4 regions of the Parendozoicomonas sp. 2304DJ65-17 genome follow, and region 4 is predicted to be linked to each of the others. Evidence: predicted binding sites of a transcription regulator. Region 4 holds the regulator's gene; each other region holds the start of a gene.
The links. The regulator FNR, encoded in region 4, switches genes on or off when oxygen is low (the NO sensors DNR and NnrR bind a similar motif). The targets are predictions, from matches to a motif close to TTGATNTANATCAA.
Positions count from the first base shown of each region.

Region 1: the regulator FNR is predicted to act here: its motif matches at 2,836-2,849, upstream of ACY2RR_RS04735 (glycerol dehydrogenase).
Region 2: the regulator FNR is predicted to act here: its motif matches at 3,043-3,056, upstream of ccoN (cytochrome-c oxidase, cbb3-type subunit I).
Region 3: the regulator FNR is predicted to act here: its motif matches at 2,540-2,553, upstream of ACY2RR_RS06405 (YfcC family protein).

Region 1 covers NZ_JBYVJV010000001.1:1,032,436-1,040,063, reverse strand. Annotated here, with positions in the region: gene ACY2RR_RS04750 (Mpo1-like protein) at 1-225, opposite strand, end outside; gene ACY2RR_RS04745 (hypothetical protein) at 238-606, opposite strand; gene ACY2RR_RS04740 (sterol desaturase family protein) at 603-1,508, opposite strand; gene ACY2RR_RS04735 (glycerol dehydrogenase) at 1,672-2,766, opposite strand; gene ACY2RR_RS04730 (methyltransferase domain-containing protein) at 2,948-3,814, shown strand; gene selD (selenide, water dikinase SelD) at 3,875-4,915, shown strand; gene ACY2RR_RS04720 (hypothetical protein) at 4,981-5,226, opposite strand; gene ACY2RR_RS04715 (secondary thiamine-phosphate synthase enzyme YjbQ) at 5,438-5,863, opposite strand; gene ACY2RR_RS04710 (hypothetical protein) at 5,930-7,628, opposite strand, start outside.
Region 2 covers NZ_JBYVJV010000008.1:8,059-15,686, reverse strand. Annotated here, with positions in the region: gene ACY2RR_RS18075 (DMSO/selenate family reductase complex A subunit) at 1-1,150, opposite strand, end outside; gene ACY2RR_RS18070 (TorD/DmsD family molecular chaperone) at 1,452-2,111, shown strand; gene ACY2RR_RS18065 (acetate uptake transporter) at 2,250-2,813, shown strand; gene ccoN (cytochrome-c oxidase, cbb3-type subunit I) at 3,126-4,547, shown strand; gene ccoO (cytochrome-c oxidase, cbb3-type subunit II) at 4,562-5,173, shown strand; gene ACY2RR_RS18050 (cbb3-type cytochrome oxidase subunit 3) at 5,189-5,380, shown strand; gene ccoP (cytochrome-c oxidase, cbb3-type subunit III) at 5,373-6,284, shown strand; gene ccoG (cytochrome c oxidase accessory protein CcoG) at 6,411-7,628, shown strand, end outside.
Region 3 covers NZ_JBYVJV010000002.1:301,769-309,396, forward strand. Annotated here, with positions in the region: gene ACY2RR_RS06385 (alanine/glycine:cation symporter family protein) at 1-146, opposite strand, end outside; gene ACY2RR_RS06390 (DUF4062 domain-containing protein) at 257-1,240, shown strand; gene ACY2RR_RS06395 (FKBP-type peptidyl-prolyl cis-trans isomerase) at 1,312-1,821, shown strand; gene ACY2RR_RS06400 (hypothetical protein) at 2,120-2,401, shown strand; gene ACY2RR_RS06405 (YfcC family protein) at 2,669-4,069, shown strand; gene ACY2RR_RS06410 (hypothetical protein) at 4,375-4,596, shown strand; gene ACY2RR_RS06415 (acyl-CoA dehydrogenase family protein) at 4,738-5,877, shown strand; gene ACY2RR_RS06420 (hypothetical protein) at 5,973-7,034, shown strand; gene ACY2RR_RS06425 (prefoldin domain-containing protein) at 7,163-7,628, shown strand, end outside.
Region 4 covers NZ_JBYVJV010000018.1:31,357-38,984, forward strand. Annotated here, with positions in the region: gene ACY2RR_RS24205 (DAK2 domain-containing protein) at 1-32, opposite strand, end outside; gene ACY2RR_RS24210 (dihydroxyacetone kinase subunit DhaK) at 113-1,114, opposite strand; gene ACY2RR_RS24215 (VOC family protein) at 1,163-1,480, opposite strand; gene ACY2RR_RS24220 (TraR/DksA family transcriptional regulator) at 2,190-2,522, shown strand; gene ACY2RR_RS24225 (hypothetical protein) at 2,562-3,062, opposite strand; gene ACY2RR_RS24230 (adenine phosphoribosyltransferase) at 3,191-3,733, opposite strand; gene fnr (fumarate/nitrate reduction transcriptional regulator Fnr) at 3,743-4,501, opposite strand; gene ACY2RR_RS24240 (hypothetical protein) at 4,998-5,654, shown strand; gene ACY2RR_RS24245 (hypothetical protein) at 5,880-6,533, shown strand; gene ACY2RR_RS24250 (hypothetical protein) at 6,568-7,179, shown strand; partial or broken gene ACY2RR_RS24255 (hypothetical protein) at 7,352-7,628, shown strand, end outside.

The DNA of each region.
Region 1 (7,628 bases), on a different contig from region 4:
CTCAAAAATAAAATGCCCAACCCAGGCAAAGCCATAACCGACAACAGGCAGAAACCAGAGTAGCTGGTACTGGCTCGTGACAATGGCATAACCCAACAGCGACAGAACCAGCAGGCTGCCAACATAGTGCAGGGCGCGGCAAACAGGGTCGCTGTGTTCTTCCAGATAATAAGGATAAAACTCAGCAAATGAGTTAAACGTTTTCTCTGCGGTATTTTCGCTCATAAACAGCCTCTTTTAATTATTGTTAGTGTTATTGCTGTGCCAAACGCGAACGGCGCCAATAATACCTGCTACAGCTGCGCTCAGGGCAACAACCAGAAGGCCAATTCTTTCACCAGAACCATGAACCGGATCCAGCCGAGTGAACAGCATGGCATAAAGGTTACCGGCTACGAAAGCCCATACGGCAGGAATCAGCGCCAGTAGACGTGGTGATTTTCTACTGGCCAGTGCCAGACCGGCGAGAGCAAGCACGGCAAGATAATCATCCAGTGATAATGGCCAGTATTTATTTGTTTTAAGAATGACCAGTGTTTCTCCAACAGCCAGTACAGCGGCAAACACCAGTGCATAGCCGTGCATAAATTTAGATAAACGACTCATACTGGCTTCTCCTGGTGGTGGCAGATGCCATCGGTTGAAGTTTTATCAATATCACCCTGGAATGGAGCGGCCAGCTGGCCAAGGTAACCTTTTGGATATTCCGGGTTAAAAACACCAATGCTTTCCACCTCTTTACCTTTAGGCCAGTAAAAGGTGCCGAAAATAATGTCCCAGATAATCAGGTTGTTGCCGTAGTTATTGTTGGAGTCTTCAATCCACTTGGAATGGTGCCAGCGGTGCAACTCAGTCATCGAGAAGATGTAGTTCAGCCAGCCAAGGCGAACATGAATATTACTGTGCTGGAACAGTCCATGAATCCCGTTAAAGACAAAATACATGGCCAGTGCTTCGGCATTTGTGCCGAGAATAACGAAGGGAACAACTTCAGGAATCAGCAGATAAACCTTCTCGATGGGATGAAAGCGTCCGGCATTCATCCAGTAAAGGCGGTTAGGGCTGTGGTGAACGGCGTGGAAGCGCCATAGGAATGTGACGTTGTGAGCCGCTCGGTGAAACCAATAGCGGCCGAATTCAGCAATCACCAGAATCAGGAACAACTGTGCGACGATGTTCCAATGATGAGGCCAGAGATCAGGGCCAAAGGTTTGCCCTGCCCAGACAGTTGCTGTGGCCAGAGAGGCCAGCCATACCGGTTTCATCAACCGGGGAATGGAAATCTGAGCAATAACCAGGTGGATTAAGTCGGTCTTGGTATCACCATCAGACTTATTCCAGTCCTGCCGGTAGGGCATCAGTCTCTCAAGAAAGGCGATAGTCAGCGCACCGGGAACAAGTACCACAAATACAGCAATACCTTCGTGAACGCCATTTTGCAGCAAAAGCCAGACAGCAGTGAGGCAAAGAGCCATAACCGCTGGGAAAACAATACGGGGAGCAAGCATGGTGTAACCTGTCTTTATTATTTTATTGGAAACACTGTTTCCCAGTATTTTATTTCACACTCACAGTTTTGCAACCCTCAAAATAAAACAGGCCATAAAAAACAGGTGTAGCTCATGGGTATGAACAACACCTGTCTGGTTAAAGAGAATAGTGTTTAAAGGCTTATCGACCCTGACGGCGCAGACCTTCCGCATTAGCCACTTTCAGAGCCGCAAATACGGTACGTGGATTAATTTCACAAGGTTCGTTGTGAATGGTTTCGCCTTCTGCACAGGCGGCCTCAGCAACAGCCATGATCTGTTCGTCGGTAATATCGTGCAGGCCGACAGCTTCCAGGGTTGTTGGCAGGCCAACGGCTTCACAGAAGCTGTAAACCATATCAACCATCTCGCTGTCCTGATCACTCAGGAACATCATGGCCTGAATACCAAGCGCAACCTTTTCACCGTGCAGGGCACCATGACAGCCGGGCAGAACAGTTAAACCGTTGTGGATCGCGTGTGCGGCTGCCAGACCACCACTTTCAAAACCAATACCGCTGAGCAGAGTGTTGGCTTCAATAATGCGCTCAAGAGCAGGAGTAACAACATTTTGCTGACAGGCTTCCAAAGCCATTGGGCCATATTCCAGCAGGGTTTCATGGCAGAGTTCAGCAAGAGTGAGAGCAGACTGGGGGCCTTGGCGGCCAGTCATGTTAGTACCCTGATTGCGACGGCAGTGCTCTGCTTCAAACCAGGTTGCAAAGGCATCACCCATACCGGCAACCAGCATGCGGGCTGGTGCTTTAGCAACAATATCACTATCGACAATAACCACATCCGGGTTGCGATCAAGAATAACGTAGCAATCAAATTCACCGGCTTCGGTGTAAAGAACAGACAGAGCACTGCAAGGAGCGTCTGTGGAGGCAATGCTGGGAACGATGATAACCGGGTGATGGGTGAAGTGAGCAGCCGCTTTTGCGGTATCAAGAGTCTTGCCGCCACCAATACCAATGATGACATCGGCAGTGTGGTTTTCGATCAATCCTTGAATGCGCTCAATCTCTTCCTTGCAGCACTCACCATTAAACGTTGTGCAGGTAAAGCCGATTTTCTCTGCGAGAATGCTGGCGATACGGTCGCCATAATGTTCATTGATGAATGAGTCCAGCAAAACTAAAGCGTGCTTACCTAGACGCTCTGTTTCTTCTCCCAGAACTTCCAGAGCACGATCCCCTTGAACATAACGACCTGGGAAAATGGCAGTGGTAATCATGACATGTACCTGTCTGTTGTCTTTTAGGGTATTGCTGACATCGTTGTATCACAGGAGAAAATGGGGGAATTGTTACAGGTCAAACTCAGGCGCGGCCGAAAAGGAAATCTCGGGCTTTATGCCTTTTTCTCCAGACTGAAGCATTGGTGTCTACACTGCTGCTTTCTGGAGGAGGTTCGAAATGCAGAGTTCCGGAATTTTGTTGAGACGTTTTCTAGTTGCTCTTGCCCTGATTTTTTTCGCAGGCAGTGTATTTGCTGATGAGCAGTACACACTGGATAACAAGTGGGATAAAGCGAAGGAACGGCTTTCACTGTTAGAAAACTGGTTAGACCCAGGTACATCTTCCCAGTTAAAACAGATTGGTATTGAAAAAGGCTGGCACTGCCTGGATGTTGGAGCTGGGCTTGGAGGAGTAACCCGCTGGCTGGCAGATAAAGTTGGGCCTGATGGGCTGGTTGATGCCCTGGATATGGAGCCAAAGTTTCTTGAAGAAATTAAGCTGCCGAATGTTCGGGTATTAAAAAAGAATCTGGTTACAGACGATCTTCCCACGAATCAATATGACTTTATTTTTGCCCGAGCCGTATTGATGCACATTCCTGAACGGGAACAGGTTTTGAAATCGCTGGTGGGGGCTTTAAAACCAGGAGGCGTATTAATGATTGAGGATATTGGCCTTTTGCCTTCAGGTGTTTCATTCCAGAGCTTCTTCAGCGACTCGGATCTGAACACCTATGTGCAGAGTCTGTTGGATTCCCTGGAAGAACATAACAATTTTTCTCTTTATTCTGGCTATAGGAATGCGTCTCTATTCGAGGAGAACGGCCTTGTTGATGTGAATGCCCATGCCTATTCACCTCTGACACGTGGTAACCATGAAGAAGGGAAACTATTAGAGCTGACTTTGGTTCAGCTCAGGCCGCTGCTACTGAAACATGGCTTTGATGAAAAAAGATACGATCAGGTTACGGCGCGCTTTAAAAATAACGATGCTCGCTGGTGGGGGCTTGTACGTATCACAACAACTGGCAGAAAACCTTCCTGAGCGTTAGAGTTGGCGGCTTCGCTCCCTATTGAACGGAGCTTCCTAATTAAGGGTTACCCCATGAGTGAAATTAAACTCACTGAATACAGTCATGGTGCCGGTTGCGGCTGCAAAATTTCTCCTCAGGTTCTTGATCAGATTTTGAAGAGTGACCTTCAATTGCCTGACTTCCCCGGCCTGCTGGTTGGCAATGCATCTAAAGATGATGCCGCTGTTTTTGATATGGGCAACGGCGAAGGTGTTATCAGTACCACCGACTTTTTTATGCCGATTGTGGATGATCCATTTGATTTCGGCCGAATCGCAGCCACAAATGCCATCAGTGATATTTATGCCATGGGTGGAACCCCGATGATGGCGATTGCCATTCTTGGCTGGCCAGTGAATGTTCTTGGGCCAGATGTAGCAAGAAAGGTTGTTGATGGCGGTCGTCAGGCCTGCCTTGATGCCGGAATCCCTCTTGCCGGTGGACACAGTATTGATGCCCCTGAGCCTATTTTTGGACTGGCAGTGACCGGGCGGGTTGCTCTTGAAAATCTAAAGCAGAACGACACAGCTAAAGCCGGAGATAAACTCTACCTAACCAAACCTTTGGGTATTGGTATTCTGACCACAGCAGAGAAACAAAAGAAAATTGCACCGGAACATACTCATATTGCCCGTGATGCCATGTGCACACTGAATAAACCTGGTGCAGAGTTTGCCCGGATTCCTGGTGTATCTGCCATGACTGATGTAACGGGTTTTGGATTTCTGGGGCACCTTCTGGAAATCTGTGAAGGTAGTGGTGTCAGTGCTGTGATTAAAGAGGGCGCAGTTCCACTGCTGCCAGAAGTTGAGCATTATCGACACCTTGGCTGTGTACCCGGCGGTACCGGTCGTAACCATGCCAGTTATGGGCACAAGCTGCCGGAGTTGACTGATCGCCAAAAGCAGGTTTTGTGTGACCCTCAAACCAGTGGAGGTTTGCTGGTAGCGGTTTCTTCTCAATATGAACAGGAATTACTGGATGCTGGTAAGCGTTACGGTTTGACTCTGGAATGTGTTGGAGAGCTGAAGGCTGGAGAATCTGGAGAGCATTCACCGATTGCGGTGATTTAATAGTGGTAACTAAAAGGCCCGCATAAGCGCGGGCCTTGTCGGACAGGTTCTATCCTGTGAGAGAATCAGATAGGCCTGTTGCCGTAGTTGGATTCGGGTTTCTTGGGCGGGTCAGAGATTACGTTTGAGGGGACTTCCTCAATTTTTCCGCCTTTGGCCAGATATTCTTCAATCTGGGCACTCATCATTTCTCTTAGCCGTCGGCGGGATTCGACAGTGCGTTCATCCGGAGATTCATCCTTACTTCCAAGATAGGAAAAATCTGGTCCCTCATTAGCTTTCGCTTTTTTTGCTGGCTTTTTCCGTGCCATAGTCCAGTCCTCTTGGTTACTGGTGGCTCCACCCTGCCCCACTGGATAATTCCGTGAAGTTTCGTGTGTCACCGTGTTTTATTATTTTTATTGTTAGCGCTGACTTCATGTCGCGCATTTCCATTTATAATTCCTTTTCTTCAATCTTGCCAATAATTTCTTACAGAATTTTTTCAATCCCCGATCTGACACACAATCCAGTTAATTTCGGTCAGAATTTCTGACCCTGAATGGTTGCGACGATTTGGCGGTGTCCGCCGTGGATTCTATGCTCCCCTAAGGTAATGCCTTGCCAGGTGCCTAAAGCCAGTTTTCCATTGCGAATTGGAATAACAACTCCTGCCCCCATCAGGCTGCTTTTGATGTGGGCTGGCATATCATCCGGGCCTTCATCCTGATGGAGGTAGTGGGGTTCATTGTCAGGAACGAGTTTATTTATATGGCACTCCATATCCTCACGAACAGAAGGGTCGGCATTTTCATTAATTGTGAGAGAGGCGGAAGTATGTTGAATAAACAGGTTCAGTAACCCGATTTCATAATCCTTCAGTTCTGGCAGGTGATGGATGATTTCATGGGTAATCAGGTGATAGCCCCGAGGGTAGGGAGTCAGGCGAATAAGTTTTTGCTGCCACATATCTGAGTTCCGCAAATACCAAGTTCACATGGAAATATACTCCACACGCTGGTGATTGTTAGAGATTCATGAATCTTCTTTGAAACGTTTTGCTGGCGGTTCATCCGACAAAAGTTGATCTTCCTGCTCTTTGTATCTGGCGTCTGGGACTGTACTAAAGCTATCTTCAGATAGATTAATGGCAAGCACGAATACAAGGTATTTTTCATCATTAAGCTCGACAATGAGTAGTTCATTCTCCGGAGTATCTTGAAAGAATTTAAAAGCCCAGCCTTTTGAGAAGTATGAGCCTCTCTCGTGCCATGGAATATCTGGTGACGGTTCAGGCTCAACAGGCCAAGCCTCTAAGTGGTGTGGAGGGTTGGTACTTTTTGCATCGATAAGCCCTGATTTATTCAGAAAACCAGACCAGGTAAATAGATTTTTAACATTATGGTGAAGGGGGGTATTCTTGGAGTAATGTAGCGTGAGATTGAACCTTGTTTCACGTTTTCTGAGTACAACCGCCATGTGAGCCATCTGGCTCTGCTTGTCGAGAGCTTTTGGAACTAATACAAAGGATGGCAAATACTGCATCTTCTTATAGCTTGTTACGTCCTCTGGCACTTTGACGAGAAAGCAAAGCTCTGGTTTTAGCTCTGTCGACTGTCCTCCAAATTGACGGCCATAAATAAGATCTTGAGGGTTCGGATGCTGTTCTCCTCCAACCGGAGGCCAGATTGCAGGTTCTATGCCTAAGGGTCTGAGTCTTACATGTGATGTGACCTCTATATCCCAGGACGATGGGGCTGGTTCAAAGATCTCTGTCGCTTCTTCGAGCTCAGCCCTTTCATCTTTTTCGTCATAAGCTGGCTTAGCTTGTGAAGATAGGGAAGAGTTGGAGTCACTAGTAGGTATAGTAAGGTGGTGTATATCCTCAGCTTCTGACGTTGTTACCCCTTCTGTAGCATCACCATCTGTTAGTGAAGAAGTGCTAGTAGTAATGCTTTCCTGCGGTGCCGTAAGAACAACCCCTGCAGGCAATTGGCCTGTAAGTTTGGCTTCCAATAATTGCATTTGAAGAGCTATTTCCTGGCACTTTTGGCCAACGGCAATATCTAGTCCCGCGCATGTAGCGTTGTAAGTTTCTTGAAGCTGTTGCAGTTTAGTGTCAAGCATTTCTGCTCGTCTTTTTTGTTCACCTACCTCTCGGGATAGCTGATGAGTAAGTGCCCCCAGAGCTGTTGTCGCTTTTGATACGGCCTTTAATTCTGGAGCGGCGGTTTCAGGTATTTTATGTGCAAGTTGCGACAGAACTTTTGGGGCACACTCCGATTGCAGGTGACAGTTCGCTCTTTCTCGCATAACCCAAGCATCACAAATTTTACACTGGGTTGCATAAGCGGCACAGGCAGACTTTCTATGGGTGAGGTATTCCTCAGATAGCCTTACGTCCTTGGCATCCTTTGTTTTGAATTCTTCACACTCCTTGCATAGAGATGGGCAGAAGTTTTTGTGAAGAGTTCTGCCTGCTGAGTAAACTGACGTGTCGCAATCTGGACAATCAAACCAGTCAGATTCACTACTGCTTTCCTCCATACTGACAGTAGTTGGATGCACATCCTGCAGGTGTTTGGGTATGTTTCGAATGGCAAATGGGTTTTCCGTTGGACACCCTTCGATTGGACAGGTCACTTCTGCATCTTTAATAGCTTCTGCCTTCTCCCCTCCAACCGGATAAGCAAACCGTTTGGGTTTATGTTTACAGGAGGAACGTGGGCAATGG
Region 2 (7,628 bases), on a different contig from region 4:
GCTGGATACCAGTACCCTGAGAAATAAACGCAGGCTTGGCGTTACCAATTTCACGGGCCAGCTGAATAATCTTCTTGGCCGGAATGCCGGTAACACTGGCAGCCCATTCAGGAGTTTTAGCAATACCATCTGAGCCGTTACCCAGAATGTGAGCTTTGTAGTGGCCGTTCTTTGGAGCGCTTTCTGGCAGGGATTTTTCATCGTAGCCCTGGCAGTACTTATCCAGGAATGGCTGATCAACCAGACCTTCCGTAATCAGAACGTGGGCAATACCTTCAACCAGCGCGGCATCGGTACCTGGACGAATGGGAATCCACTCATCTTCTTTACCCAGCATGGTGTCGGTGTAGCGAGGATCAATAACGATGGTGCGTACACCACTCTTACGCAGAGCTGTGGTGTATTCATAGATTTCACCACCACCACTCATACGGGTTTCAGCTGGGTTGTAACCAAATTCAACCACCAGATCGGCATTCTTCATTTCAGAAGTGAAGCTGCCGTAAGCGGATGGTTTGTTAGAACCGTAGGTGAATGGCAGGGCGAACTGAATCTGGCCCCAGCTGTAGTTACCGTAGTAATTCAGGAAACCACCCACCTGGTTAAACAGACGCTTGAAGGATTCCTTGCCGTCTGTCTTGTAACCCTGGGTACCGGTGGAATACACCATGAACATAGCATCGTTGCCATATTCGTTGATGGTGTATTTCATCTTGTCTGCCATCAAGTCCAGGGCTTCATCCCAGCTGATGCGTTCAAAGCGGCCTTCACCACGGGTACCCACACGCTTCATGGGGTACTTCAGACGATCCGGGTTGTAAACACGGCGACGGATAGAGCGACCACGCAAGCAGGCGCGCATCTGGTGCTTGCCAAATTCGCTGTCATTACCACGGTTATCAGATTCAACGTGGGTAATCACGCCATCCTTGGTATGAACCTGCAGCGCACAACGGCTACCACAGTTCACCATACAGGCAGACCATTTGGTTTCAGTCTTGGCTGGCGTTTCAGAAGTTTCTTTGGCAATGGACTTCAGGGGCAATCCACTACCGGTGACAGCAGCGGCACCACCAATAGCAGTCGTCCATTTCATAAAGCTCCGTCGCTTAATAGGCGGCAGAACTATCTGATCAAGCCAGTTTTTCATAATGGTTCCAGAGGTAAACATTCAGAACGAGTCGAAACTGCAGAGAGATTTCTGGCTGGAATCAACCAGAAAAAATAATTCCTACCCTTTTTAAAACGCGAACAGTTCTCAATAACCACACATTAAGAAGGGTTTCTGCTGACAGGCATTTTACACACTATTTTCAATAGCTAACCCGTTTATTTATAAGGAAAAATACGTTTTATTTACGTGAAACAAAGGCTTCTATAATCGTTATTGACATGAGTACATTAGCGAAGCAATTAACCACTTGATTTAAATCACTGATTTCTTAAAAGCCATGAATGACACACAGCTAGAACTGATGGCCGGTTTAAACATCGCCAGCCAGTTTTTTTATCAAAGTTTCCACATTCCACCCACACAGGCTTTTCTTAACACTTTGATCGGTGAACAACTTGTTGATCGCTGGCCTCTTATCAACAATAACAAGAAAGTAGAAAACGGCCTGTGCTTCTTAAGAAAAGCAGACCAGGAAGACTTCAAGACATTAAGTAAAGATTATGCGGATTTGTTTCTGGGGCCGGATATTCTTAAAGCAGCACCATGGGCTTCGGTTTACCTCACGGAAGAACAACTGAACTGCGGTTCACCAACAATGGCGGCTAAAGCTTTTTACCACGAGTACGGCATTGTTATTGATACGCCTACCCGGGAACCAGAAGATCATATTGGCTTTATGTTTGCTTTTCTGGCGCATCTCACTAACAAAGCTTTGGAAGCTCATGAACAAGGTGAACAAGTTCAACCCTGGTTAGATGCCTGCAGTAGTTTCTTAACAGAGCACGTACTCACCTGGCCCCCCCGTTTTCTGGAAAACATGGAACAGAATGCAACGACAGATTTCTATCGTGGCATCAGCCTTCTGGCAGAAGGAACCTTACAACAGTTTGCAGAATTATCCGGAGCTTCTTACAAAATCGTAAAGCTTTATCGATAACAAACATCCAGCCTCTGCTTTTGCGGAGGCTTTCCTTTTTATTAAAAGAACTCAACAACACATCTTACACTCCCGGCCTTTGGTCTATACCTACTCCGCCTGGCACCGCATGAACCATTTCACAACTGGAGCAATCCCATGCAAACAGACGGCTTTTCTAACCCAGCGCCACTCGGACTAATGGGTTTCGGTATGACCACCGTTCTGCTCAATATTCATAATGCCGGGTTCTTTCCGATAACCGGGATGATCCTCGCCATGGGTCTTTGTTACGGGGGCGCAGCACAGGTTATTGCTGGCATTCTGGAATTTCGCAAAGGCAATACCTTTGGCACCACGGCCTTCACATCCTACGGTTTATTCTGGATAAGTCTTGTGGCTTTACTGCTGTTTCCCGGTTTGGATTCTTCTGTTGCCCAGTCCACACCTCCTGCGTTTATGGGCTGGTACCTCGGGCTCTGGGGTATTTTCACACTGTTTATGTTTTTCGGTACCCTGCGCAGCCCCAGAGTTCTGCAATTTGTTTTTGCCTCTCTCGCACTATTGTTTTTTCTGCTGGCAGCCAGAGATTTTACCGGTTCCGCCAGCATCGGAACCTTTGCCGGTTTTGAGGGAATAATCTGTGGTGCATCGGCCATGTACCTCTCAATGGCCGAAGTTATAAATGAACAATATGGACGCACAGTTCTGCCCATTGGTTAAACGACAGACAAAGACCATATTTTTTATCCGGTTATTACAACCGAGCTTGCGTATTTACACCTAGATTCTGTTATGATTGCGCCGCCAAAAGGAGCCGGTGGCGTAGCATTTTCCGCATTCGCCCACCGCATACCACCCTAAAAAAAGCAATAAGGTAGTACGCTCCACTACACCATAAGCCTGAAGAACTGTGTGAAAAGGTTAAAATCGCCTGCTAAATAACCAGCAATTGATCTATGTCATTGTTGAGTGCAGCGAGCTTTTTCATACTTATCTCGGTTTATACGTACAACCGCAATCGTGGATCGCGATATGAGCAACGCAACGGACACACATTACAATTACAAAGTGGTTCGCCAGTTTGCAGTAATGACGGTGATATGGGGGATCGTCGGCATGACCGTCGGGCTCTTTATCGCTGCGCAGCTGGTTTGGCCTGAACTTAACTTCGAACCTTATCTGACCTTTGGGCGACTCAGACCACTGCATACCAATGCGGTGATTTTTGCGTTTGGTGGATCAGCTCTGTTCGCAACCTCTTACTACGTCGTACAGCGTACCTGTCAGGCTCGCCTGATTTCCGATGCCCTGGCGTCCTTCACCTTCTGGGGCTGGAACCTGGTTATCGTACTGGCGGCCATTACCCTGCCTCTGGGTATGACTTCCTCCAAGGAATACGCTGAACTGGAATGGCCGATCGACATCCTGATCACTATCGTATGGGTGGTGTATGCGATTGTCTTCTTCGGCACCATTATGAAGCGCAAGGCCAAGCACATTTATGTAGCTAACTGGTTCTTTGGCGCGTTCATCGTCACCGTGGCTGTTCTGCACATTGTGAACAACATGGAGATGCCGGTCACCCTATTCAAGTCTTACTCCGCATACTCCGGCGCCATGGATGCAACCATCCAGTGGTGGTACGGACACAACGCAGTAGGCTTCTTCCTGACCGCCGGTTTCCTGGGCATCATGTACTACTTCGTACCGAAGCAGGCTGAGCGTCCGGTATATTCCTACCGCCTGTCCATCGTGCACTTCTGGGCACTGGTAGCTATCTACATCTGGGCGGGCCCTCACCACCTGCACTACACCGCTCTGCCTGACTGGGCACAGAGCCTGGGTATGGTGATGTCCCTGATCCTGCTGGCTCCTTCCTGGGGTGGTATGATCAACGGTGTGATGACTCTCTCCGGCGCATGGCACAAGCTGCGTACTGATCCAATTCTGCGCTTCCTGGTGGTATCCCTGTCTTTCTATGGCATGTCGACCTTTGAAGGTCCGATGATGGCGATCAAGACTGTAAACGCCCTGTCTCACTACACTGACTGGACTATCGGCCACGTACACTCCGGTGCTCTTGGCTGGGTTGCCATGGTATCTATCGGTGCCCTGTATCACCTGATTCCAAAAGTGTTTGGTCGTGACGGCATGCACAGTACAAGCCTGATCAATGCTCACTTCTGGCTGGCAACTATTGGCACCGTACTGTATATCGTTGCCCTGTGGGTGAACGGTATTACCCAGGGCCTGATGTGGCAGGCAGTTAACGTAGACGGCACCCTGCAGTACAGCTTTATTGAATCCGTTGAAGCCAGCATGCCCGGTTATGTTGTTCGTCTGATCGGTGGTGGGTTCTTTGTGATCGGCATGTTCGTCATGCTTTACAACGTCTGGCTGACAATTCGCGCTTCCAAGCCTGAAGAGTCTGAAGCCGCTGCGGCTATGGCGTAAGGGGGAGTAAGGACATGCTCAAGCACGAAATTATAGAAAAAAATATTGGCCTGATGGTTATTGGCGTGATCTTCGCCATCAGCTTCGGCGGCCTCGTGGAAATTGTTCCTCTGTTCAACCTGAAGGAAACCACAGAGCCCGTTGAAGGCCTCAAGCCATACACCGCACTCCAACTGGAAGGTCGTGACGTATACATCAAAGAGGGTTGCGTAGGCTGCCACTCCCAGATGATTCGCCCACTGCGGGCTGAGGTAGAACGTTACGGTCATTACTCTGTCGCTGGTGAGTCTGTTTACGACTACCCGTTCCTGTGGGGTTCCAAGCGCACCGGTCCTGACCTGGCCCGTGTTGGTGAGCGTTACTCCGATGAATGGCATCGCGCACACCTGGTTAACCCTCGTGACGTAGTGCCAGCATCCATTATGCCGGCTTACCCACACCTGAATGAAAACCTGATTGACAGTGCTGTTACACCGAAGAAGCTGGAAGCCCTGAGAACTCTGGGTGTTCCTTATACCGACGAAGATATCGCCGGTGCTTCCGAGGCTGTGCAGGGTAAGACTGAAATGGATGCTCTGGTTGCTTACCTGCAAAACCTCGGCACCGTGATTACCCAGAAGCGTTAAGCGGGGGATAGTGCAATGGATATCGACATTAATACCCTGCGAGGCCTGGCAACAGTGTTCTGCATGGGGGCCTTTATCGCAGTTGTACTCTGGGCTTACAGCGACCGTAAGCATAAGGATTTTGAAGAAGCTGCCAACCTGCCCTTTCAGGATGAAGGGCTGACGGGCAGCATACACAAGAATAAGAAGGAGGCTCCACATGTCTGATTTCTGGAGCGCGTGGGTTCTGGTTCTGACCCTGGGATGCCTGGCATTCATCAGTTTTGTGCTGTTTTCCACCTGGAAAGTGCAGCGCAAAAAGGCCACGGAAGAAACTGTCGGCCATGAATTTGATGGTATTACCGAATACGACAACCCCATGCCTATGTGGTGGATTGGCTTATTCCTGGGAACCATGATTTTCAGTGCTGTTTATCTGGTTCTATACCCCGGTATCTGGCCAGGCAAGTTCGATGGTATTCTGGGTTGGACCTCTCGTGGCGAACTGAAAGCTGACCAGGAAAAGCACGCCCGTCAATACCAGCCACTGTTTGATCAGTATGCTGCCAAGAGTATTGAAGAGCTGCAGAGCAACCCTAAGGCGTTGTCCATGGGTAAGCGTATCTTCCTGAACAACTGCGCCCTGTGTCATGGCAGTGATGCTGGCGGTACCTTTGGTTTCCCTCAGCTGAACGACCACGATTGGTTATGGGGTGGTTCGGCTGCTGAAATTGAAGCCACTGTACTGAATGGCCGTAATGGCCAGATGCCTGCCTGGGGCCCAGTTCTTGGTGAGAAAGGTGTTCGCAACGTTGCGTCGTATGTACGTGACCTGAGCGGCCTGAAAACCAAGGCCAGCGAACAGGATCTGGCAGCGGGTAAAGCTGCGTATGCAACTACCTGTGCGGTGTGTCACGGAGCCGATGGTAAAGGTAACAAGCTGTTTGGTGCACCTAACCTGACTGACGACGTTTGGCTCTTTGGTAGCAGCCAGACTCAGGTGGAATACACCATCCGTAAGGGTCGTAACGGTGTGATGCCGGCCTGGAAAGATATTCTTGGCCCTCAGAAGGTTCACCTCGTTTCTGCCTATGTTTACAGCCTGTCTAATAAAGACAAAGCAACACAGTAAACTGCGTAACAGCAGGCAGCTTAGTCAGCTGCCTGCTTATCTTTTTAAGTCTAAGAACAACTCTCCCCAGCCCCAGAATAATAACGAAATCAAAGCGTCGAGAGCCTGAATAATAACGGTTGAGGAATGTCCCCCGTGATCAAGCCTGAAAACCAGCAGAATGAACCGGAAATAATAGAAACGATTAACCTCTATGAGCGAAGGGAAAAGATTTACACCCGCGCCTTTGAGGGTTTCTACCGCAACCTGCGAAACTACGGTGGCGCACTTCTTTTTCTTCTCTATTTCGGAACCGTCTGGCTGACATGGGGCGACCGTCAGGCTGTACTCTGGGATCTCGGCACTCGCCAGTTTCATATCTTTAGCGAAACCTTTCTGCCTCAGGACTTTATTCTGCTGTCCTGGATGCTGATCATTTGCGCCTTCGGCCTGTTCTTTATTACTGTACTGGCCGGCCGGGTATGGTGCGGTTACACCTGCCCGCAAAGTGTTTTCACCTGGGTATTTATGTGGGTTGAGAAAGTCACTGAAGGTGACCGCAACAAGCGTATGCGCCTCGACAAAGCCCCCATGAGTGCCGAAAAGTTTGCCCGTAAATTTGCCAAACACCTGCTCTGGTTACTGATATCCCTGGCTGTTGGCATCACTTTCGTTGGTTATTTCACTCCAATACGAGAACTGATTGGTAACCTGCTTACCGCAGAAGCCTCCGCATGGGCGGTATTCTGGATTGGCTTCTTCACACTCGCCACCTACGGCAACGCTGGCTGGTTACGTGAGCAGGTGTGCATTTATATGTGCCCCTATGCTCGTTTCCAGAGTGTAATGTATGACAAAGACACCCTGACTGTTCATTACGATGCAACCCGCGGTGAAAGCCGTGGCCCACGTAAGCGTAATGCTGATCCAAAAGAGCTGGGCATCGGCGACTGCATTGACTGTAATCTGTGTGTACATGTTTGCCCTACCGGCATTGATATCCGTGACGGTCTGCAATACGAGTGCATAAGCTGCGGTGCCTGCGTAGATGCCTGTAACGGCATTATGGACAAAATGAACTACGACAGAGGGCTGATTCGCTACAGCAGCGAAAGTGAGCTGGAAGGCAACAAGCCCCATCTGCTGCGCCCACGCCTGATTGGTTACTTCATAGCGCTTTGCATTATCACCGGTTTATTCCTGTTCACTCTTACCCAGCGCACAGTTCTGGAGTTTGAAGCTCTGCGGGATCGTCAGAGTTTGTACAGCACCAACAATGCTGGCCAGATTGAAAATATCTACACACTGAAACTGGTAAACAAGTCCCAGCAACCCCAGACGCTGAACATAAGCGTTTCCGGCTTG
Region 3 (7,628 bases), on a different contig from region 4:
AGCAGAAGCCGGGTAGCCAGAGGCAACAGGCGAAACTGGATAAACCGGCTGCGTAAAGTAAACCAGATACTGGCCCCCAGTAGGAAATACACCAGTCCGTAATCCCACATTGCTGCATTAACAGTTGAAATCGCATCAGCATTCATCAGGTTTTTCCTGCGTTAAGCCGGCCTTTTTTATGTTCTAACCGGTTCTCTTTTAGAGAAATTCGTTATAATCCATTTCACAATTATAAGCCTGCCTACAGGATTTGATGGTGACAGACAGGTTATATCGCGTTTATATCAGTGTGGCTCCTGCTCCAGGTGAGCCCCGAGTCGAGACTTTGTTACCCGCTTTGCTGAAGCTGGGGATTGTCCCTGTCTGGCCTGAACGTCGTTTGGGATGGGATGAGCGCAAGAGTCTTATCGACGGCTGTGACTATCTGATGATGCTCAGTGGCCACACTTATATTGCCCGTCCTCCTTCGGGTGTCAGCTGGCAACACCGAGAGCTGAACCATGCCGTTATACGCCGTGTTCCGGTGTTTTCCGGGTTGTTGGCAGAAGAAAAGCTGGATACCTCTGTTCAGGATGAGGTTTTGGCCCGGCTTCAATCTTTCCGTTCTCAATTTGAGGGCCGTGCTTCGATGGTCTGGTCTGAACGAAAAGATATCCCATCATTGCTGAAATCTACCTGGCCTTCCTTTATTAATAGTCACCCTGCTCCTGGCTGGGTTCGGGCAGGTTCTGTCCCTGCAGTTCCTGTTTTTGAAGAAAAAGCACCGGAAACACCAGTGCCAACTGTTCAACCAGAGGTGAAACAGGAAGACGAAATTGCTGTTGATATGGATCTGGATGGCTGGCTCTATACTCAGGAGTTATTCTCGTTCCGTTGCCACATCTATATTGGTGGTAACTGTCAGGTTGTGGAGCAGAATTTGCCTCTCACATGGGCTGATGTGTGCGAAGCTTTCCTGTCACAGATTTCACCCAAAGCCAGTGAAGATCGCATTATGCGGGAGCTGTCAGAATTTCTTGAAGAGCACTTCTCCAAGAGCACACTGGCAAACTATACTCAGGCTCATGCTGCGGCTGATTTTGCTTTCACCGAAACATCTATGCGCAAAATTCGCCTGAAACTCAGGCGCTCAGGCTTGATTCGCAAAGATACACATGCTTCAACCAGGCATTCACAGGTATGGGTAATCACCCCGGCAGGCAAGCGACTGTCTTCTCTGAGCGAGAATCTGGCGGACTGATTATTTTCCATGCTTATCACTGCGTAGGCTGTTATTCTGGTGGCTCACTCTATTTTTGGAAATTCCCTTTCATGACTGTCGTTGCTGATCCAAGCGCACTTGAAAAGAAAGTTGTGGATAACAAAGTTGTCCTGATTCACTACACCCTGAAAGATGAAGAAGGGGAAGTTGTTGATAGCTCCGAAGGTCATGAGCCACTGGCTTATATTCATGGTCTTGGAAGCATTGTTGCTGGTCTGGAAGAAGTTCTGGCCGGTAAGAGTGTTGGCGACAAGCTGTCCGTCTTTGTTGAAGCTGCCGAAGGCTACGGTGAGTTTGATGAGAGCTTGGTACAGCCAGTTCCCCGTGAACAGTTCGGTGACCACGAAGTCACCGTTGGTCAGCAGTTCCATGCGGATACTGCCGTTGGACCGCGCATTGTCACTGTAATGGCTATTGAAGGTAATGATGTCATTATCAATGCCAACCATGAGCTGGCTGGTATGGATCTGCACTTTGATGTTGAAGTTGTTGATGTGCGGGATGCGACAAAAGATGAACTTGAGCATGGCCATGTTCACGGACCGAGCTGCAATCACTGATTGTGCTCAAAGAGACTTATAAAAAGCCGGCCATCATGCGCCGGCTTTTTTTATTAAAAAATGCTTATAAGAGATAAATAATCTGATTTTTTGTAATAGTCAGGTAAAGGTTATCATTTAGTGGTTTTCCAAATCTGGAAAGGGCGGTTAAGATGTAGGTGTTTTCCGCAGTTTTTTGTGCGGATTAAAGTCGAGTATGCAATGCTGTGGCTCGGTGTTTGGGAAGGGATTCACAATGAGGTTGTTATGCTGAGTGCGGCAGGCTGAAAGCATCTTCTACTGAGAGAAGGAGATAATAATGAAACCTGTTGACCTTCAAACGATGATATCTCTGGCTCAGTCTCCCCATGCTCCGGCAATGATTTGTCAGGCAGGATATGTTTTTGTGAATACAGAAGCACTTGCCAGGCATCCAGATCTTGTTGAACAGCTGCACCAGCGTGTGCAGAAAAAACTTCTTCAGAAGCTAGCTCCCTGCTCAGACAAGAGTGTTGAAGTCTATTCAATGACTAATCCACCTGAACCACCTTCCAGAGAAAGAAAACGCCAACTGGCTAGCATGTTTCAACTGAACAGATAAATTTTTATCTTTTTAGTTTGTAATGATTTGGTTGTGGTTTTGTAGTGATTTAAATCGCAAACTGTAAGTAATAACACTAATTCAATTGGTGTATTTTCTTAGGTCTCGCTGATTTTATGATCATAATGGTCATAAATTATGATCTGCGTCATTAATGGCCCATTCGAAATCCTTATGATTGCCCACGCCTGATATTAGCGACCGGAAGAGGGTGCCTGTTAATAGCCCTTCCAGCGCTATCCCCCTATCTACTGGACAGAGTAAATTATGGGCAAGTTTAAATTCCCCTCAGCTTATACGGTCTTAATCGCGATAATTATTTTTGTCGCCTCTCTCACTTTTATCGTTCCTGCTGGTCAATATGACCGTGTGATGAATGAAGCTCTTGGTAAGGAAGTTCCTGTTGCCGGAACGTATCAGGTAGTTGAATCAACTCCACAGGGATTTCTTGATGTTGTAATGGCTCCCATTGCTGGTTTCTACGACCCATCCAGCTATGAAGCCGGCGCAATTGATGTAGCACTGTTCGTACTGATTATTGGTGGCTTTCTGGGTGTAGTTACCAAGACTGGCGCGATTGATGCTGGTATTGCTCAGGTAACAAAAGCCCTGGAAGGCCGTGAAAAGTGGATGATCCCCATCCTGATGGCTCTGTTTGCTGCCGGTGGTACCTCTTACGGTATGGCGGAAGAAACATTGCCGTTTTATATGTTGCTTATTCCAGTCGTTATAGCCGCAGGCTACGATGCACTGACCGCTGTTGCCATCGTAATGCTGGGCGCAGGTATCGGTGTTCTGGGTTCTACTGTTAACCCATTCGCGACAGTTATTGCTTCTGACGCAGCCAGCATCTCCTTCACGGATGGCATGAATCTGCGTCTGGCGATTCTTGGTCTGGGATTCGCTATTACCTGTGCATACGTTATGCGTTATGCGGAGAAAGTGCGCAAGAACCCTAAAGATTCTCTGGTTGCTGACCAGAAAGAATCCAACGAAGAGTTCTTCCTGAAGAACGGTTCTGAAGTTTTGGAATTCACTGCTTCCCGTAAGCTGATCCTGGTTCTGTTCGCAGTAACCTTCGGCATCATGATCTGGGGCGTATCTTCCGGTGGCTGGTGGATGGCAGAAATGTCTGCACTGTTCCTGGTTGCTTCTATCGTTATCGGTCTGCTGGGTCGCCTGTCTGAAGAAGAACTGACTGGCACTTTCGTAGATGGCGCCCGTGACCTGCTGGGTGTAGCTTTCGTTATCGCGATTGCCCGTGGCATCGTGGTAATCATGAACGCTGGTAACATCACCGACACTATTCTGTTCTGGTGTGAAAATGCTGTAACCGGTCTGTCCGAGATGGTATTCATCAACGTGATGTACTGGATCCAGGTCGTTCTGTCCTTCTTCATTCCTTCCACTTCTGGTCTGGCTGTTCTGTCCATGCCTGTTATGGCTCCTCTGGCAGACTTCGCTAACGTTAGCCGTGACCTGGTTGTTACTGCTTACCAGTCTGCATCTGGTGTCGTAAACCTGATCACTCCTACTTCCGGTGTGGTAATGGGTGGTCTGGCAATTGGCCGCGTTTCCTACGCCAAGTGGGTGAAGTTTGTAATGCCTCTGGTGGGTATTCTGACTGTATTCGTTATGGTTATGCTGAGTGTGGCTACCATGATCTGATAGTCTTTTGTGCGGGAAAAGTTAATCTCGCATCATAAGATTAGAAAACGGCTTCCGAGCAATCGGAAGCCGTTTTTTATGTAGATAAACGACGAAAATGTTCTTGTTTGTTTGACTTTTTACACGTTCAAAATACTGTACAAAAAACAAACAGTTTTTCCCGCCTCAGTTTTCCCAATACCTCTTTGCACAAGTTAAGAAGAAAACCACAGGGTTATCCACAGGTGTTGTGGAGAACTTTTCCTGTATGATTTTCAGAGAACGAACAGGCTTCAAACGGATGTCTGCAATCAGAGGAAAGATAGATGAGTGAAACAAACCGACAACGCTTTGGTGGGATGGCGGGCTACGATATTTTTCGGGTAGAAAAACTCAATAAAGATGGAGCAGTGTCGTCTGTTGGCTTTGAAGTGCTTACGCCGGAAGGGGAGTTTCTGGATCGCTTTCGCTCAGTGGACCAAGCTATGCGTTTGGTGAAGTCTTTAGCTGGTGTTCCGCTCGAACAGGATGACTTTGAAGAATATTAATTTTTGAAGACTGTGGATTAATACGCCAGCCTATGTGGCGGGAAAGGTCACAGACAGTCACGCCTTCTCTCTGGCACAGTGAGCTCCGTTCACTACTTTAAATAAGATCAATTTTAATAAAAGAGTAAAGGGGAGCAGGTAATGATTCCAAGAACAGTATACGAATCCGAGCATGAGATGTTCCGGGAAAGTGTTCGTCGCTTTCTTGAGGACGAAGCAGCTCCCCATCATGAAGCCTGGGAAAAAGAAGGCCAGATCGCCAGAGACCTTTGGAACAAGGCTGGTGAGCTTGGCTTCCTGTGCCCGACTGTGTCTGAACAATATGGCGGCGTAGGTGTAGATTTCCGTTATAACGCCATTGTTGATGAAGAAGTTGCACGCCTTGGCCTGAGTGGTATTGGTTTTGGTCTTCACTCCGATATCGTAGCGCCTTACATCGAGCACTATGGTTCTGAAGAGCTCAAGCAAAAGTACCTGCCAAAAATGGTTACCGGTGAAATGGTAACGGCTATTGCCATGACCGAACCAGGCGCTGGTTCCGACCTGCAGGGCGTTCGCACAACAGCTGTCGTAGATGGCGATGATTATATTCTTAATGGCTCTAAAACCTTTATCACCAATGGCCAGCAGGCTGATCTGGTTATTGTTGTTGCAAAAACAGATCCTAGCGCAGGCGCTAAAGGCACCAGCCTGATTCTGGTTGAAGCGGGTTCTCCCGGATTTAGCAAAGGCCGTAACCTGAACAAGATTGGTATGAAGGCTCAGGATACTTCCGAACTGTTCTTCGAAGACGTGCGTGTTCCCAGAAGCAATCTGCTGGGTAACGAAGGCATGGGCTTTATCTATCTGATGCAGGAACTGCCGCAAGAGCGTTTGTCTGTAGCTCTGAACGCTGTTGCCAATATGGAAGCTGCCCTGGAATGGACTAAAGAATATGTTCAGGAGCGTCAGGCGTTTGGTAAGGCTATCTCCAAGTTCCAGAATACCCGCTTCAAGCTGGCAGAGATGGATACGGAAATCAGCATTGCCCGTACCTTTATCGATCGCTGTCTGGAACTTCATGTTCAGGGCAAGTTGGATGTTCCAACAGCTGCCAAGGCCAAGTACTGGACCACTGACCTGCAGTGCAAGGTTCTGGATGAGTGCCTGCAGTTGCACGGTGGTTACGGCTACATGCTGGAATACCCAATCGCCCGCGCCTGGGCTGATGCACGGGTTCAGCGCATCTATGCCGGTACCAATGAAATAATGAAAGAAATCATTGCCCGCGCACTTGTATAAGTAACAGTCTTTTACAACGTCTCTTCAGGCTCCGTCTGCGATTGCAGCCGGAGCCTGCTACTTTTCATGGCTGCCATTTATTTCCTTTGGGAGCTATGTCCGTGGGGTTTGGTCGTTTTTATTTCGCACTCTTTTGTTGTTTCTCTCTGAGTCTGGCAAGAGCCTCGGAAGAGCAGTGTGATGCTGAGACCTCGGCCCCTAAGTTTTACTCCTGCCAGATTGGGGTTCCTGTTGTTAAAGGGCGTTACAGCCTGTCTGACTCAAGTGAAGCTTCCCAGGCTTCTTTTCTCCCTGCAGATGTTCATAAACAAATGGTCATTTTTAACCGGCCTCCCTGGAGTTTTCTTTTACAGCGCAGTGAACAGTGGCAGTTCTGGACAGATGGTGAGTGCCGCAGACTCATGCTGACCGGCATGAACGATGAGTGTTACGGCGTCATCTCTGTCTGTGAAGGGGAAAGTCCGATATTTCTTCCGGGTGTCGATGCCTTTCCTGAACCTGTAGATATCCACAAACTTCAGGTGTTACACCCTTCTTATGAATTTCTGGGAACCTTTACCTTTTCCCCTGCTTCTGCGGTAACGGAAACTATTGAAGGTGGCTGGGATTTTCCTGATGGTGACCTTGTTGAAAGGGATAGCCCCGCGCCACCTGCTGCTGTGCCTCCTCATACTTTTTTCCCGGATGGTATCCATCGCAGTCTGGTAATGGGCTTTTTCATCGGTATGGGGGTTGAGAGCCTGTATCGCTCGTATTGCCTGCTTCAAAAGTACCGAGCCGGTGAAGAAATCAATTCTGATGATGCCTGGAAAACTGTTGACCGTTTAATCAAGGCGGGTGTGGTATCTGCCATGATGTCTGGAGCAACTCATACCCTTGTGCATAACTCCGGGCTCTGGAAGCCGGTATCCTCATTCGTCGTTGGGGCGACGGTTCGTACCACCCGGTTTGGCCTGAATTACTGGAGTATCAGTGCCGAGGATTTGAGCTGGATTCTGGTGAAGTCCGGAGCGATCAGCGGGGGGAGTTATCTGTTTTCTCTGGGCAGCTCCAAATTGCACAAATCTATAGTTACGCCGGGAAGTGTAACTGGAGGGATACTGGGCGATACGATTATCAACCGAATTCGGAGCTTTCTCAGCACTTCAAAGGATTAAGTAACTTATTGATTTTTAGTTGGTTATTTTTCGGACACATACTGAATAACTTTTTAACTTGAAGAACGGGCGTTCTGGTCAAGACTTAGCCGCGATAAAAAAGACGAATAAACTTGCGGAGTAAGATCATGCGGAGTCGGACCACAGTTGCACAGCGGAATAATTTTGCTGCCAGCACTTTTCTGGTGAGTACACTGGCTTTGGCAGTGGCAGGTATTTCAAACCCTTGCTTATCATCGGTTCCTGAAGAAGGAATGTCACCTGAAGAGGCTCATTGGTCGAACCTTGAAAACAAATATCGGGGGGCAATGACGGCCCGTGATGAAACTCCTGAAGAATTAAAATTCAGCTCCGGTCATTTGATGAATACCTTTGAGGGCGTTCAACTGGTGCTGGATGTTCCTGGCGGTACCCCTTCCGAAGTAGTTGGGTTGTTACAAACTATTGACGATGAAGGGGTAACCTCTCTGACGTTTGAAGAAGATCATGGTGAAGGTTCTATTCAGGCTTACAACAGCGAGGGGACTTACGCCAAGCTGAAACTACGCAGATTGCGAGTCACCCTTGAAGAGTTTGAGCAGGGGCCAACGAATG
Region 4 (7,628 bases):
AATTGCTGGTTGGTGAGTTGTTCTTGGGTCATGGCATTCCTCCGGCAAAGAGATCTCGCGGGCAGAGAGGAACTCTGCCCGGTTGAGTGGAATGTGTTTGTAAGTTTGAGAGTTAACGGGTTACCCAGTAAGGGGTATCTGCCGGAGCTTTCCAGAGCTCTTTGAGTTGAGCATCAACCTTGGCGATACACATCTGGAATCCTGCCATTTCCTGAACAGTGAGATATTCATCAACGCAGTTGCAGCCAACAGTGATTCCACGTTCGTGCAGGGCGATATGACAGGCACGGTTTACAATCAGCAGTTCCATTAAAGTGGTGGCACCGGCACCATTGAGCATCAACATCAGTTCATAGCCAGAATCAGCCTGAATAGCCTTGCACAGGTTATCGATCATGATTTCAGCGGTTTCGTTGGCAGACAGCATCTTGCAGCGGCCGCCACCGCCTTCACCATGCTGGCCCATACCAATTTCCATTTCGTCATCAGCCAGCTCGGCGATTTCAAGACCGGACTGTGGATGGGTGGCTGTTTTCACAGCCGCTGCCAGAGTAGCCATATTCTTGTGAATGCGATCAGCGACTTCATACACTTCGTCAAGGCTCAGGCCTGCTTCTGCCGCGGCGCCGGCAATTTTATACACAGGTACGCAACCGACCAGGCCTCTACGATCTTTGATGTCAGCATCCAGGCCAGCACTTATGTCTTCATGGGTCAGCAGCATTTTTACATTCAGGCCTTCGCGCCTGGCCATTTCCAGGGCCATGTTGGCAGCCATAACGTCGCCTTCACGGTTTAGCACCACAAGCAAAACACCGGCTTCACAATTTGCCATCTTCAGGGCTTCGAAAAGCTTGGGAGCTCCGGGGGCGGCAAAAATGTCGCCGACCACAGAGAAGTCGAGCATGCCTTCACCGACAAAGCCGCTCAGTGCTGGTTCATGACCAGAACCACCAAGAGTAACGATGCGTACTTTATTTTCAGGTTTTGGAAGTGTGCGACAAACAATCTTTTCAGAAACAACCTTTACCTTTTCTGGAAATGCCAGAGCCAGACCTTCCAGTAATTCAGGTGTCAGGTTTTCAGGATCATTAATCAGCTTTTTCATGGACATGATTCATGCTCTCCAAATGAGTGGCAAATAAACGAAAAGCTCTGACAATCAGTGAATGACTTGCATTAATTCAACGGGAGCGCCGTCTTCGATAATGAAAGCAATGCGCAGGTGATCATTTGCCATCCATGGTTCCAGTAGCACATTGGCACCTTCCAGTTCTTTATCCAGGTCATCAACCTCGAAGGCAACGTGGGCAGTTTTTTGCAGCACCTCTGGCAAAACGCAGGTTTTATCACAGCGCAGCCATTCCACTTTGCTTGGTGATTTTGAGTAGTCAGTAATATGGAAGCCGCCATCGAGATTGTGTTCTTCTTTCCCGTGAATCTCGTCTGTTGGAATTCCGATATGACTAAATGTTCTCATCTTTCATTCCCTCTGCCGGTTTATTTGAACTGATTAATTGTTCTCTTCACTGGCAAAGATACGATTAACGGAGAGGTGTTTTTTGATGTGAATCAGGTTCCATTTTTTTTCGAAATTGTGGGAAGGTTGAGGGCTTGGCGGGTAAGGGATTTCTGGTGGTCAACTGCAACAATGTGCAATAAAAGAGTTCATCCAAGTGCAACAGTTTTTCCGGGAAGAAGGGGATAAATTTGAGCAAGTGCAACACGAAAGAGGTTTGGTGCCAGTTAAGTGCAACACTAGGCATAGATCGATAAAAAAGTACTCAATTTGGTAAAACAGGAATATCCCCGAAATGGATTCATTGGCCACGCGTACTATATGGGATCCGCGGCAGCCATTTTGATGCCTATTCCGGCAATCCTTGCCTGACTGGCCATACTTTTCTGACTTGTGATATGTGCCCCTTGGTATTCCTGCTAAAACGTCGCATTATAGTGATAGGCCGTTTCTGTTGCTGGAAGGCGCGGAAGGTTTGCTAAACTCGGTCAGCCTGTTGTTGATATATGTCACCAGCCGCGCTGATCGTAAACCCTAGAATGCAAAATATAAGAAGTCATAAATCATGTAAGGGGATGCCTGCTCCAGATGTAAGAATAAGGGCATTTCTGTAGTGATAAGTCAGCCAGTCTTAGTTCCATAAGTCAGGAAAGTGCAGAGGGAATCAACCATGAAAGGGGAATATGACCAATTTCGTGAAGTGTTGCTGAGTCGTCAGGCAGAGTTGCAAGCGCGTTTGGATAACATAAAAAAAGATGTTACCCGAAAAGCCAATGCTGACTGGTCTGAGCAGGCTCAGGAACGGGAAAACGATGAGGTAATAGACGCTCTTGGTAATGAGGCCGTCAATGAACTTCATCTTATCCAGAAAGCTCTTGAGCGTATTGACGAGGAAGAGTACACCCTCTGTGTTGACTGTGGTGGGGAAATTCCTTTGGCACGCCTTAAAGTCATGCCTTACACCAACCTGTGTGTGAAATGTGCGGAAGCACGTGGGCAATAACCGCTGAAGCAGCTTGTCATATACCAGAATCTGACTTTCTTAGCTCTGGCTCGTTTCCTTGCCTCGGATCAGGGTGTTGTAGTGGTCGACAAAGTCATCGACAGTACCCTGTGGTTTACTGTGAAAGTTGTTGTGCCAGCAGCGCCCCAACCGTTTGGGGTTATCTTTGAAGTTGGCAGGCAGCGGTTTACCACGGCGAAGATAGATCATTAGTGCAACCGCGGTCGCGTAAGAAAGGTTTGTGGCTAATTCGGCGTGAGGATGCTGAAGAAACTCATGCTGGCTGGCCAGACCTCTCACCTTGCTTGCCAGTTCCGGCTGAGTAGAAAGAAAGTTATCCCAAACATTTCGGTGCATGCGGGGTGTGATCTGGTAGATACCCAGTGCTCGCTGGTTATCCATTTTGAGATGTTCCCCAAGCCCTGACTCCTGGGCTGCCGTCCCCAAAAGTAAATCCTCAGCAGCGGGGCTCCACAGGCCTAAATGTTTTAACGTGGGGCGAATAACCAGTGTGCGCAGTTCCTTGGCACAGATACCCATATCTTTTATCTCTTCCGATGAGAACCGTTGTTGTACCTAAAGGTATAACAGAACTTTCAGAAAGAGACATCGGCAAAATTGAAAGGAAAGTAAACCAGCCCGGTTATTCCAGACTGGTTCGGAGGGGATCAGTAGCTGGTGAGTGCGAAGGAAGCAATGCCTTCTTCTTTCAGCTTGGATGAGCCACCAAGAGCTGGCAGGTCGATAATGGCTGCTGCTTCTACGACTTCTGCTTCCAGGCGATTAACCAGTTTGGTCGCTGCCAGAAGGGTGCCGCCAGTAGCAATAAGATCATCAATCAGAACGATCTTGTCGCCAGCGGAAAGAGAGTCGGTATGAACCTCAAGGGCTGCTTTACCATATTCCAGTGTATATTCCTCGCATATTGTTTCTGCGGGGAGTTTGCCGGGCTTTCTGAAGATAACCAGAGGTAGGTGCAGGGTTGCAGCCAGTGGTGCTCCCAACAAGAATCCCCGGGCATCCAAGGCGCCAATATGGGTGATGCCCTTGTTCCGGTAACGTTCGGCAAACGTTTCGTGAACCATGCCCATGCCTTCGGGAGACTTGAGCAGGGTGGTAATGTCACGGAACATAACACCGGGTTCCGGCCAGTCAGGCACGGCCCGGATCAGGCCGCGCAGACGATCTTCGCTAAATGCAGATTGGTTCATATCACTAACTTACTGAATGTTTACAACCTCAGGACTGTCAGTCAGTTTACCACCTGCGAGGCTACACAGCTCCATTGCGTTGGTAATCTCAATCTCTTTACCGTTGGCATGGATGAGTTCCGCCTTCTGGAAGCGAGTGAAAACACGACTTACAGTTTCTACCGCCAGACCAAGATAGTTGCCCATTTCGTTACGGGACATGGACAGGCGGAAAGACTGTGAGGAGAAACCCCGGCGCCGGAAACGACTGGCCAGGTTGATGAGGAATGTCGCAATACGCTCGTCAGCATTTTTCTTCGACAACAGCAGTTTCATCTGCTGGTCTTCACGAATCTTCTTGCTCATGATCCGCATAAGCTGGCGGCGCAGAGCAGGATGACTGTCGGAGAGCTTTTCGAGCTTATCAAAGGGAATTTCGCAAACCATGGTGGTTTCAATAGCCTGGGCAGACACCGGATAGGTATCTGTATCCAGCCCACTGAGGCCGACCAGTTCACTGGGCAGGTAGAACCCAGTTATCTGCTCTTCACCTTCATTGGTGGATGTGTATGTTTTCAGCGCACCGGAGCGCACTGCGAAAACACTGTGAAATGCATCACCTTCCAGGAACAGATGTTCGCCTTTTTTCAATGGTCTGCCGCGCTTGATGATCTCATCGAGATCATCAATATCTTCTATTTTAAGCGCCAGTGGCAGACACAAAGGACTCAGGCTACAGTCCCTGCAGGCTACTTGGCTGGCATGCCGTACGTTCAGTTTTGGCGCCATATTGAGCCCCTAAGAACCAGATTGGCTGATGTAGAGAGTGAGCCTATTGTATGGGAATACGGGGCTAACTTTAACCCTGTGGCAGATACCTATAATGGTTTTTTTTCTGTTGTTTTTGTTCAAATGATGGTCTCTTGTCATCTTTTTGGTGTCTTTTAGGGTTGCCATTACAAAAAAAATTAAAACCCATCGGAAAAAAAATCGGTCACACATTGCTGTTTATCAATAGAGAACCCGTTTTTCTGCCGAGTTGCCATTCCGTTGCTCCTGATCAATCCCGTTAGTGAATCTGACAGAACCGCCTCCATTCACGAACCTCCTCGTTAGTCTCCGGTCAATAGTGACAAGCATGAACTCACCGGCTTGCCGGGCTTTTTGGGCATGCATGGGAGGCTGGAAGGCCTCATAACGTCTGATCCGGTATGTGCCCGGCGGGCCATTTGTGCTCAAACACAATTATGGGATCAGGTAACACTAGAAAACTATGGAGGTTTTTATGCCAAGTCCATTAATCATTGGCGGTGTTGTTGCAGCAGGAGTAGGTGCACTAACAACTCTGGGTTATTACACTAGGCCCCCTGCGCAGAACTCTGGTCGAACTGTAGAAGTTAGCAACCCTCAGCAGGATGCTGAGATGGGTGGCGGTGATGACACTGCTTCAACTGCTGTTGGTCAGCGTAAAGTCGCAAACGCATTCTATTCTGCTGGTCGTGGAGCTAAAGAAGTATGCTCTATGTTCCTATATGGAATAAGATCCTTTAGTTACCATTACCTGCCATGGATCATTTCCGGGGCTGTCTTCGGTGGAACTGGAGAAGCAGTTTCCAAGAGCGCTTACAATTTTGCAAAAAGCGCTGGTTGCTCTGAGGCGACGACCAAGGCATTGAGTGCTGGTGGTAGCTACAAGGCTGCGGTTAAGGGTGGCTGGTCGGTTGGTCTAGTCCCCATGGGTGTTGATTTCTTGCGTTGGGGTGTAAGAACCGCTACACGTGGTCGCCTGTGTAACTCTGAAACCAATGATCATGAACAGCGGATTACTGAAAACAAGCTTCTGATTGAAGCGGCTAACCGTAAGCTTGAAGATCATGACGAGTACGATGCGCGTATCACCGAGCTGGAAGATGCTTCTAAGCCCCTTCCCCGCAGGACTTAAACAATAAGATAGAATTGTTTAATGCCGTAAATTAAACCCGTTTCGGCGGGTTTAATTCCTCTCCCCTCTGTCAGCTCATCTTGCAGTGTTGTTAGGCATACTAACCATCACGGAACCTCCTACTGTTTTCTCCGGTCGAAAAGGGTAATTCGAGGCTTTCTGCTGGCTATTTCAAGGTCAGAGGTGGCTTATTTAATGGTTCAGGTTTAACAAGGAGTGTTGGACATGAAGGGAGTAAATAGACAGGGAGGAACCCCTCCGCAACAGTCAAACAAAGCGTCCTTTGAGGATGATGCCGATCTTCAGCAAATGCAGGATGTCCGTGATCAGTCGGATCAACTGCTGATCGGCCCGTACCAGCAGGCCAGAGTGATTCCGACCAAGAGGCAGAGCCAGATGTCCATAGTCACATCTCTGGGTAAGGCCTGTTTATCTCTTGTTGGGTATGCCGCTGTTGGTGCGATTTTCGCATTTACTGCTCCCTGTCTCTATACACTGCCATTGATTAAGAACTGGCTGCCTCTGGGTACATTGAGTAACTCTGCAGGCCGGTTCCGGGATTTGGGTGGTTTGCCTTTCTATAAGAAGCTAACCGGATGTGTACTGGTGAACTGTTTTCTGCTGGTTCAGGGAGCAAAGTGGGTTAATAGCAAAACATCCACCAGGGTGTTTGGCCCCAGTGAGCTGGATCTCAGTATTTCCTGGAAGGAAAAGATGGTTGCCCAGCTGGAAGAACAACTGAAACAGATTGAAGCGTTGGAGCAGAGAGCGTTGGTTGGCGCGCGCATTACTGGCGATATGACGAACAAAATGATTGATAACTGCAGTCGGAATAGATCACAGAGTAGGGTGACGACTGAAAGAGTACTGGCTAATTAACGTTTTAAATTGATCTTATCAAGGAGGATAGATTATGGCGGCAGCAAATATGAGGAGTTATCGAGGAGCTAGAAATACAGACAGTTCCGGCTCTCAAGATGATGTGCAGGTGCATCATAAATCCGGGAAAATGGATCGCATGGATGTGGAGGCTGTTCCAGGAAAGCCAACCCTTCGTCAGCAAATAGAAAATGTACCGAAGCTTGTAAAGCCTAATCTAGGCCAGAGAGTTGCAGCTCAAATCTTGCATGGTGTTGTTTTTCTTGGTGCGGCTGCTGGTTTGTACTACGGTGGTGGCTTTCTCTTTGACTGCTATATGGAGCTCTACAGGGATGATTCCTATACTCCGGATCCTTTTCTCTCAGCCTGGGGGAAAAGCGGGATGTGTGCTCTGGTTGGTGCGGCCGTTGTGCTCTACGGCGCTTTCGACAAGTTGAAAAAGGGAGCCAATTATCTGGTAAATAGTATTTGTGGAACGGATGAGAAGGCTGCTAAGCGTGCGCACGATCAAAATCTTGATAAGTATCTGGTTGATGGGCTGAATGCTCTGAATGCTAGAATGAAGCAAGTAGATGAAAAGGCACCGGATTATAGAACCGGCGAGTTTGATGTAACCGCAACTTTCCGTTGTAAAGGCAAAAAGTAAGACATCCCCCCTTTAGTTTTTCAAGGCGCCAATGGCGCCTTTTTTCTTTGTTTTTCAAGGGTATTAGACCTTTGTCTTAGGAACTCACTCCTTTGTTTTGTATCTAAACAATCAGGATATCTCTGCCAGGGAGGCGGAGCGCAGGATTTCAGGTTTGGTAAAGGAGTTACCTATGAGCAATCCAATCAAAAGTAAGTTAGATATTTTCAGGCGCATTTGCAGTAGCCATGTGTTGTCACTGCTTTTGTGTTCATCAGTCATATTCTTTGTTCCTAGCTCAAACGCTGGACTTTTTGATCGTGTTGCAAATGCTTTTAATGCTGCTGCCAGTGTTGCGAATAAGATGCTGGACGGGGAAGAAGATGGCACCAATACCGAAAATCAGAATAATGATAATCCCCCTCCTCCCACATCTGATGACGCTCAGGATACGCCTCGTGTCTATATGG